Regions from separate parts of the Glutamicibacter sp. NPDC087661 genome, predicted to be linked through region 2. Evidence: riboswitches for the same ligand, from Rfam matches in the RefSeq annotation. Region 2 holds a riboswitch; each other region holds the start of a gene.
The links. Region 2 has a riboswitch for S-adenosylmethionine ahead of ACIOTN_RS09770 (acyl-CoA dehydrogenase). Riboswitches for the same ligand answer to the same signal wherever they lie in the genome.

Region 1: linked by a shared signal. The riboswitch ahead of ACIOTN_RS13990 (bifunctional o-acetylhomoserine/o-acetylserine sulfhydrylase) and the one ahead of ACIOTN_RS09770 (acyl-CoA dehydrogenase) in region 2 are both predicted to bind S-adenosylmethionine.
Region 3: linked by a shared signal. The riboswitch ahead of ACIOTN_RS12095 (flavin reductase family protein) and the one ahead of ACIOTN_RS09770 (acyl-CoA dehydrogenase) in region 2 are both predicted to bind S-adenosylmethionine.

The regions. Positions count from the first base shown of each region.
Region 1 is NZ_JBIUWE010000005.1:116,829-120,098, forward strand. Features, by position in the region: gene ACIOTN_RS13980 (GNAT family acetyltransferase) at 11-427, shown strand; gene ACIOTN_RS13985 (VOC family protein) at 489-1,133, opposite strand; SAM riboswitch class IV at 1,306-1,425, shown strand; gene ACIOTN_RS13990 (bifunctional o-acetylhomoserine/o-acetylserine sulfhydrylase) at 1,517-2,860, shown strand; gene ACIOTN_RS13995 (homoserine O-acetyltransferase) at 2,863-3,270, shown strand, end outside.
Region 2 is NZ_JBIUWE010000003.1:98,487-101,756, reverse strand. Features, by position in the region: gene ACIOTN_RS09775 (LLM class flavin-dependent oxidoreductase) at 1-213, opposite strand, end outside; gene ACIOTN_RS09770 (acyl-CoA dehydrogenase) at 271-1,602, opposite strand; SAM riboswitch class I at 1,618-1,709, opposite strand; SAM riboswitch class I at 1,977-2,078, shown strand; gene ACIOTN_RS09765 (ABC transporter ATP-binding protein) at 2,084-2,905, shown strand; gene ACIOTN_RS09760 (aliphatic sulfonate ABC transporter substrate-binding protein) at 2,991-3,270, shown strand, end outside.
Region 3 is NZ_JBIUWE010000004.1:133,022-136,291, reverse strand. Features, by position in the region: gene dnaB (replicative DNA helicase) at 1-266, opposite strand, end outside; gene ACIOTN_RS12095 (flavin reductase family protein) at 1,335-1,835, opposite strand; SAM riboswitch class IV at 1,930-2,046, opposite strand; gene ACIOTN_RS12090 (long-chain-fatty-acid--CoA ligase) at 2,424-3,270, shown strand, end outside.

The sequences.
Region 1 (3,270 bases), on a different contig from region 2:
AGCTGAGCCAATGCAGATTACCGTGCTGCGCGAGGAGGACCTTCGCCAAGCAGTTGAATTGTGGGAAGCAACTGGGCTGACTCGTCCGTGGAATGATGCGCTCGCCGACGCCCGACGGGCTTTGGCCGAGCCTACTTCCACGGTGCTGTCCATCGTTGAGAACGATCAACTCATGGCTACTGCGATGGTTGGCCATGATGGCCACCGAGGTTGGCTCTACTATGTTGCGGTGGATCCGTGCCGGCAGGGCAACGGCCTGGGAAGGGCGCTGGTGGATGCTGCTGTCCTGTGGCTGCGGGATCGCGGCGTGCCCAAGGTGCAGCTCATGGTCCGCGGGGAGAACTCTGCCGTCATCGATTTCTATGAACGACTGGGCTTCGAAGATCAGCACGTCGTGGTCCTGGGGAAGCGGCTGGACCGGCCTTAAGGAAAAGAAAGTAGGTGGGGACGCCATTGTCCCCGCCTACTTGCGATCTCTGCGGAACTGTTTACAGCACCACGGTTCCGGACTCGGTCTCAAAGGTAACCGACATGATGCCCGGAGTGCCATTCGGCGCTTCATATTGCATGGTGACAGCGCCCAAATTGACGTTCTGCGGCTGGCCCAGCCAATCCAGCACCCGTTCACGCGAGCCGGCGATGGAGATCTGGCTGATGGCGCCGGCAGGTTCCAGCGCCTTGGACGGATGCAGCTCCTCGGATCCTTCATCCCAGGAAATCAGGTACGGGCACTGCGGATCGGCGATCAGGCCCTTGATGCCAATCTGCTGCCAGGTCAGTTCGCGGCCATCAGGGAACTTCCGGTTGCCCGGCACCGACTTGCGGCCCAAGCGGTCCTCGGCACTGGATAGATCCTCCACCGAGACGCACCAGCCCATCCAGCCGCCGCCGAGCTCCGAACGGGCGCGAACCGCCTGTCCGAAGGGTGCCTTGTCGCTGGCCGGGTGGTTCAGGACTTCAACCACCTCCAGGTACTGGCCATGCTTGAGCGGGAAGATGACATTGCGTGTTCCGAATCGTGGATGCACGCCGCCCTTGACGAATTCCAGTCCAAGGGACTCGGAGATTCTTTCAGCGGTTGGCAACAGCCCGTCCGGGCCGCATGCATAACTTACGTGATCTAGCCTCATCATGTGCCCATCATGACAACATGTGATGCGAGTCTCTACTTAGGCACACCTAAGTTCCGTGATGCTATCGAATACTCTGCGATGAACCTGCAATATTCGCGAAATATGACCGATTGAGTCCAATCACCAGCCCTTGCGTTGCAAAGATCTTCGGTTTTCGGGCAAACTGGTACCAGGTCATGAGTCCCAGTAACAAGCCCCGGCTTACTGGGCGGCAACCCTCCAACCGCGGTGGGGTGCCCCGGGTGAAGACCTGGCCCTTGAACGCACAAGGCATCAAGGACAAGCGCGGGTTACCCCTGGAAGTCGTCACGATATGGTGCTTCCTGTCGGTGTCTTTTCAGTGGCGTACCCCCATAGTCATGAAACGCTATTTGGAGGAAACCATGAGCAATAACTGGTCATTTGAAACCCGTCAGATCCACTCCGGCCAGACCCCGGATCCGACGACCGGGGCACGGGCTCTCCCGATTTTCCAAACCACCTCTTTCGTCTTCCCCAGCGCCCAGAGCGCTGCTGCACGTTTCGCGCTGCAGGAACTGGAGCCGATCTACACCCGTATCGGCAACCCGACCACCGACGCGGTGGAAACCCGCATCGCTGACCTGGAGGGCGGCGTTGGAGCACTGCTGCTCTCCTCGGGACAGGCTGCCACCACTTTCGCCATCTTGAATTTGGCCGAAGCCGGCGACCACCTGGTGGCCAGCCCCAGCCTGTACGGCGGAACCCAGAACCTGCTCAAGCACACGCTCAAGCGCCTGGGCATCGAGGTCACCTTCGTTTCCGACCCGGACAACCTGGATGATTGGCGCGCCGCGGTGCGTCCGAACACCAAGGCCTTCTTCGGGGAAACCATCTCCAATCCGCGACAGGACGTCCTGGACATCGAGGGCATCTCGGCGATCGCCCACGAAGCTGGCGTGCCGCTGCTGGTGGACAACACCCTGGCCACCCCGTACTTGATCCGCCCGATCGAGTGGGGCGCGGATATCGTGATCCATTCAGCCACCAAGTTCCTCGGCGGACACGGCAGTGCCATTGCCGGTGTCATCGTGGACTCGGGCAACTTCGACTTCGCCAAGGACGCCGACCGCTTCCCGGGCTTCAACACCCCGGACGAGTCCTACAACGGCCTGGTCTTCGCCCGCGACCTGGGTGTCAACGGCATCCTGGGCGCCAATCTGGCCTACATCCTCAAGGCCCGCGTGCAGTTGCTGCGCGATTTGGGTTCCTCGGTTGCGCCGTTCAACGCGTTCTTGATCGCGCAGGGCCTGGAAACCTTGTCGCTGCGCATTGAGCGCCACGGCCAGAATGCCGTAGAAGTTGCCAATTGGCTCGAATCCCGCGAGGAAGTGCAGAAGGTCGCCTACGCAGGCCTGAAGTCCTCGCCTTGGCATGAGCGTGCGCAGAAGTACAGCGATCAGGGCGCCGGCTCGATCATCGCGTTCGAACTGGAGGGCGGTTCGGAAGCCGGCCAGGCCTTCGTGGACGCACTGGTATTGCACTCCAATGTCGCGAACATCGGCGACGTGCGCTCATTGGTCATCCACCCGGCCTCCACCACCCATGCCCAGCTCTCCGAAGCTGAGCAGGTTGCGGCCGGCGTGAGCCCGGGACTGGTGCGGCTGAGCGTCGGACTGGAGAATATCAAGGATATTCTGGCCGATCTGGAACTGGGCTTCCAAGCTGTTGCAGCCCTCGAGAACAAGGAACTGCAGGAAACCCTCTAGGCATGGCATCCATTGTGACTACTGAAGATACTCTGCGCGCCGAAGAGCTCGCTGGCGGGCAAGACGGCATTTTGCGCCGTAAGTCCGTGGGGGAGCACCACTTCGAATTCGGTGGATTCCTTCCGGACGTGGTGCTGGCCTATGAAACGTGGGGGACGCTAGCAGCTGATGGCTCCAACGCGGTGCTCGTGATGCATGCGCTCACCGGTGACGCCCACGTTGCGCAAGGCGATTCGCAAAGCGCCGGCTGGTGGGAAGAGCTCGTAGGCCCCGGCGCCACGGTTGACACCAATGAGTACTTTGTCGTGTCCATCAACATGGTGGGTGGTTGCAATGGTTCCACCGGCCCCTCGTCCTTGGGCGACCAGGGCCTGCCCTACGGTTCGAGCTTTCCCTTCGTCACCATCAAG
Region 2 (3,270 bases):
GCCCTTGTACACGTCGTAGGTGCCCAGCACGTCGGCAAGGAACAGCCCGTCGAACTTCCCCTTTTCCAGCACCTTGGCCAGGTGGGTCCAGTAGCCCAGGGTGTTGTAGGTCGAGGCCTTGTCCTGCGGATGGCGCCACAGGCCCGGCGACTGGTGCACCACGCAGTTCATGTCGAATGCGTTGAATAGGATCTCGCGCTTGTTCTCGCTCATGGCTTTGCCCCCATAGGTTGGTAATCGTGGAAAGTTGCTGGTGTGCGTCGCAGGCCCTCAGGTCCGCTGGGTCGAATCTTCGCCGGTGACGGACAGCCGCTGCGGCTGGACCCCGTTGATCTCGTAGTCCCCGACGATGCGCGCCTTGTAGATCGCCGGGTTATGGGTGGCGATGGTGCGCGCATTGCGCCAATGCCGGTCCAGGTTGCAGCCGCTTCTGGTGGAAGAGGCTCCCAGTGCGTCGAAGAGCTTGCTGGTCACGCCGATGGCCAGTGGCTGCACCACGGTTTGCGCGCGGTTGGCGGCCAGCTCGCATACGGCGTAGCGTTCCTCGTCGTTCAGTCCCGGATCGCCCAGGGCCGCCTCGACTTCGAGCACCGCGCCGATCACCACCGAGTCGGCGGCGAAGGATTCTGCGGACACCTCGCCCACCAGCTGCAGGACCTGAGGTTCCTGGTAGACCGGAACCCCGGTCCCGGTGGTGAAGATGCGGGTGCGCGCCTGCACCGCGCTGCGCAGGTCGTTCAGTGCGGCGCGGGCAATGCCTGCCTGCACGGACATGAGCACCAGCTGGAAGATTGCCGCTTCGGAGTCGTTGCGTTGCTGCGGCATGAAGCAGTCCACCGGGACCTGGTGGAATTCTGTGGTGCCGGTTCCGGTGAGGCCCTGGCCGAACCCATCCCAGTCGTCGAGGATCTTGACGCCGCTGCGCTGGGTGGAGACCACGGCGATCTGGCGGCCGGCGAGCTCCGGGTGGGCCACGGCAACGGTGGTCCAGTCGGCAAAAATGGTGCCGGTGCAGTAGTACTTTTCACCGTCGATCACCCAGCGCCCGTCCACGGTGCTGGCCTTGGTGTTCAAGGTGCCCAGGGCGTTGCCACCGCGTTCGGTGTAGGCGTTGCCGATAATCTGCCCAGCAGCGATGCGAGCGACCCACTTCTTGCGCAGCTCTTCGTCCTCCAGCGCCAAGACGTTCTCGACGAATGCGATATGCGCACGCCACAGCTGGCCTACGTGGGAGTCCGCCTCGGACAGCTCGATGAGCAGACGGAAGACATCCACCAGCCGTGCGCCGTAGCCCCCGTCGGCAACGGAAAGGCGAAGCGCACCGAAACGCTCGCGATTCAGCAGGCCTACCTGCTCGAAAGGAAGCACGCGGTTCAAGTCGCGGTCCTTGGCTGTCGCGGCGATCTGCGCAAAAACGGGACGGAAAATTTCGGCCAGCCGGTCGTATTGCTCATCCGCACTTGGTCCGGGGGTGATTTTCAGCAATTGCCTGGTCGGCAGCTGTTCTTCAAACTTGTCCAGGTCCATTGCGGTGGCCTGCGAAGGGTCACTGACCTGGTTGAAGTCCAGTCCGAGGGCATTGTGCGATTCACCAATAGGCATCAGGGTTCTCAATTCTTTCCATCGGTCCTGGCGGTAGCACCGTCCCGCTATTGGGGTGGTTGCTGCGGCGTCGTGGAGCCAGATCTCTCAGCCGCTCTGGATGGGTCGTAATTCATTTGTAACGGTAATAAACCGGCGTTTCCAACCCGCGAAGTCACATTTCGTCCTAGTGCCGGCAGTGCCCATCTTCAAATTTCACAGCCTAATCCGCGTCCTGCCGAAGATGAGTTGCAAAGTTTTGCTTAATGTCGAGCAAACCGGCCTGCAATAAAATAAATAACGAAATTTCTGGGCAATGTGAGGTAGTTGTCGAAGATTTTTTCATATTACGCAAGATTTGCGTTCAAATCGTTCGACTCGTTGTAATGGACACGTAACCATCCCGAGCGGCCGAGAGATCTGGCTCCACGACGCCGCAGCAACCACCTTTGGAGTTTTGCTCTGCAGGCCGGTGCTACCGCCAGGAACGATGGAGATGAACATGACTCTTTCCTTTGCAGCGCCCGAGGCAGCTCCCGTTGCCTCAGCTTCAAGCGCCCTGGACGTGCAGTTCAGCAACGTGTCGCGAACCTTCACCACCAAGATGGAAAGCCGGACCGTCCTGGCCGATATCAACCTGCAAATTCCAGCAGGTCAAGTCGTGGCCATTCTTGGAGCCAGCGGTTGCGGAAAATCCACGCTGCTGCGTTCAGTATCGGGCTTGGACCACCCCACCACCGGCACCATCCGCACCGGCACCCGCGAGGTCACCGGCATCAACGAGTTATGCGCCGTTGCCTTCCAGGAGCCCCGGCTGCTGCCATGGCGCTCGGTTCGCCAGAACATTGCACTGGGCCTGGCACCGGAAACCGATAAGCGCGCCGGCAACTCGCTGATCGATGAGTTGATCGAGCTGACCGGTCTGAGCCATGCAGCCAGCTTGCGCCCACGCGAGATCTCCGGAGGCATGGCGCAGCGGGTTTCGCTGGCTCGCGCGCTGGCTCGGCGCCCGGGTGTATTGCTTCTTGATGAACCCTTCGGCGCCCTCGATGCGCTGACACGCTTGAAGATGCAGGATCTGCTGCTCTCGATTCACGCATCGTTCCCCACCACTGTTCTCATGGTGACCCATGATGTGGACGAGGCGTTGACTTTGGCTGACCGCGTGATTGTTCTGGGGCGAGGCGCTGGGCATAGTGCAGCGGGCGTCATCGAGGATCTGTCCATCTCAGCTGTGCATCCACGCCGGCATACCGATGAAAAGTTCGTTGCAGATCGCCTGCACCTATTGCGCCTGCTCGGCGTCGACCCAACCAACCATTAGTCCCGGCCACGCCGTGGGTCCCGAACCATTCGTCCCCTTTACCTTTTCACCTACACCGCTTGCACGCACAATTCTAGGATTCTCCATGCTTTTGAACCGTCTCACCCGCCGCACTGCATTGTCCGCCGCCGCCTTGATCGTTGGCGCAGTTGCCCTGACCGGCTGTGCTGGCGAAAACGCTACAGCCTCCTCGGATGGTCAGACCCTGTCCATCGACTTTGCCACTTACAACCCGCTGAGCCTGGTACTCAAGGAAAAGGGATGGTTGGAAGCAGCCGCCAAGGAGCAGGGCGTAAATGTCGAATGGATCCAGTCCGCTGGTTCCAACAAGGCCAATGAAGCTCTTCGCGCCGACGCAATCGATG
Region 3 (3,270 bases), on a different contig from region 2:
GAGATTTCGCCGCGCTTGGTCAGCAAGTCGGCTACGGTGACCGCATCGGCTGGTTCGCCACGACCGTAGAGGTCGACAATCGCCTCGTAAATCGATTCGTGGGAGGGACGGTAGAAGTCGGTGCCGCGAATGGATTCAACGACGTCAGCAATGGCGTCCTTGGAGAGCATCATGCCACCGAGGACCGACATCTCGGCCTCGATATCCTGTGGCGGCTTGCGCCCTGCGTCGGAATCTCGTCCTTCGTAAACCGGCTCAGCACTCATTGCAGACACTTCCATCCCCTATTGACCCGCTGGGAAAAATTATCCTTGCCTCATGGCAACGCTTCATCGTGTCAGTCGATACGGACATTTGGATGTCAGGCGCCTGTGGATATTTCTCTCCCGAACCCAACACTAGGGCTGTTATTAACAGGCGTAAACCTCATTATCCACAGAATATGTGGATAACACTCCTCTACCTGTGGACTTCCCTGTTCACAGTCTGGGGAGAACTCTGTGGATTACCCCACTCTACGTATCATTAATATCTGTTGACTTGGTTGTTTGTATTCGCACACCTGTGGACAGAAAATTAATTCATTGAAGCTCACGCCAACCGGCCCAAGGTTATCAACACCCTTAATCGCCCAGTTCCCGGGGTTTTTCACCCTTTGCACACATTTGCCCATGTCTTGTCCACAGTTTTGTGGATAACCTTGTGGATACTGCTGAATTTACAAAACCCTAAGTCACCGTGGATTAAATTCGCCAGCAAGGCCGGATCTTCCAGTAGTCCACAATCGGCCAGGGTTTCTGCGTTCGGGGGCGGTGGATAACTTAATGTGTGCAACGACTCGGCGGGCGAACCTGGATCAGCGACTGGGCTGCCGGCGCACTCTCGCCACTTCGCGTCCGCGACGCGCGCCAGTGAAGACCCCATAAAGCGCCGGTTTCATTTGTGATGCGCAGCCTTTGCATGGCTCGGAAACCCCATCCGAGGGTTGCCGGCAATTCGCTGCCACTCTGGTCCAGCGTGCAGCGAGGATCCATGAGCTACCTGCGCGGTTCTGTTCGACAGCCCAGGCGGGTGGCGGATATGGCGAGTTCAAGGTTTCTCGCGACAGATACTTTGATGACGAGGTTATCGCCAAATGCCTGGGGCAGCTGGCCCAAGATGGCAGGCCATGAGATTGCCAGCCATCTTGCCACGTCTTCAGGGTGGCGAGAGAGAACGGGCATTGCCGGTGTCGAGGGCTGCGGGGAACGGCTCAACCCGCCTAACCGGAATTCAAAAAGCTCCGGCCAGATCGATGATTTGATCTGGCCGGAGCTTTGGAAGATGCGAAGCGCTTATACGAGCTCAGGAATCGGCAGCGAATGGAACCGCGAATCATGGAAGATCTGTGGCGAGTGCTCGGAGGTGCGGTGCCCGTGGACTTCCATCAGGACTACCCAGTGATCCCCCGCTTCGACCTCGTTGTAGATCGAAGTCTCCAGCCACAACGTTGAGTCGTTGACGAAGAGCGCGCCCTGATCCGAGGAATAGGTATCGATTCCGCGGAACCGGTCGCCATTTTTCGAGGCAATCTGAGCGCAGACACCATCATTGCGTTCGCTCAGCACTGAGACGCCAATGCGGCCAGCTTCGCGCAGCTTTGGCCAAGTGTTCGAGGACTTCTGCACGGCGAACATCACCAGTGCAGGTTCGAGGGAAACTCCCACGGTAAACGATGAAGCGACAATTCCCGTCTTCACGCCATCCAGTTCTGCACAGAGGGCGGCTACCCCTGATGGATGCTGAGCGAAAACCTTGCGCAGGGTCAACGGGTCAAGTTCAAGATTCAATGACATGGCTCGATTCCTTTGGGTCTTGCCCACCGCGCAGTAGCCTGCAAGCATTGGCTTCTCGTTACTCGAAGCCGCTTGGGCTGAAGTTCCGCGCCGTGTGCGGTACTTGTTCCAGCACATTTTGCGTGGAACCGAATCCTCACCTGGAGCACCCCACTACCGTTGAGAGGGTTGCCGATCAGCAAGCCAGGGCTTATAGCTGATGCTCTTGATTCTGTTTAAAACGATATGGCTCATGACGAACAACCGTCAAACATTTCACTTCGCAAATCGCAATATTCGACGCAATATTCGATCCAAGGCCCCACGGGGAGTCCTTGGGCAGTCTTTTATTCGCCATGCGCCGCGCTTCTTGAACCACTCGGCCCCCATGATCGCAGCAGGCTTCCGCCGCCCTTGATTCGGCAGAACACTAACGCCTCCCCTGGGCTCGGGGCCCTGGCGCGAATTCCCTACCGCCCACCGTAATGAAACTTGGTTTCCCGGCATGACGCTGAGGTTCATGCCACTATTGGTCATGGAGTGCATTGAGTCACACTCCTGCTTATTGTTCTCCGTAACCATCGATGACGATTGAGGAATAGCCACACCATGGTAGAGATTCAGGCCAACCATTCAGAATTGACCCCACTGCGTTTCTTGGAACGCACAGCCGAGGCCTATCCGAAGAAGACCGCCGTCATCCATGGAACTCGCATCTTCTCCTATGAAGAATTCGAAGCACGGGTGCACCGCTTTGCCCAGGCGCTGAAGGCTCGCATTGAGCCGGGCGACCGCGTGGCCGTGCTGGCACCGAATACTCCCGAAATGCTCATGGCGCATTACGCCGTACCGCTGGCAGGCGCAGTCCTCGTTGCCCTGAACACCCGACTCTCGGCCCACGAGCTGCAATACATCATTGATCATTCTGCTGCCAAGCTGATGCTTGCCGACACAGAGCTGCTGGAAAACACGAAGACCCTGCGCCGCGATAACCCAACGCTGGAGGCGCTCATCGAGATCACCGATGACCAGTACGCCGGAGAACGTCCGGACGTGCCCGTGGACGCCACCTTGGACGAGCTAATCGCACAAGCCTCGGATGAAAGACTTCCCTACGCCATCGCCGATGAGCGGGCTCCGATCACTCTCAATTACACGTCGGGCACCACCGGCAAGCCGAAGGGCGTGCTCTACTCGCACCGCGGCAGCTACCTGAACTCGTTGGGCGAAGCGCACCACCAGGGCTTCACCGCCAAGACCCGCTACTTGTGGACCCTGCCGATGTTCCACTGCAACGGCTGGTGCACTCCATGGGCCGTCACCGCAGCGGGAGGAACGCACCTGTGCCTGCGCGGCGTGCGCGAAGATTCCGTTTGGGATGCCATCGAGGATCTTGGAACCACCCACTTGTGCGGCGCTCCGACCGTCTGCTCCATCATCGCCGACTCCACCCGCG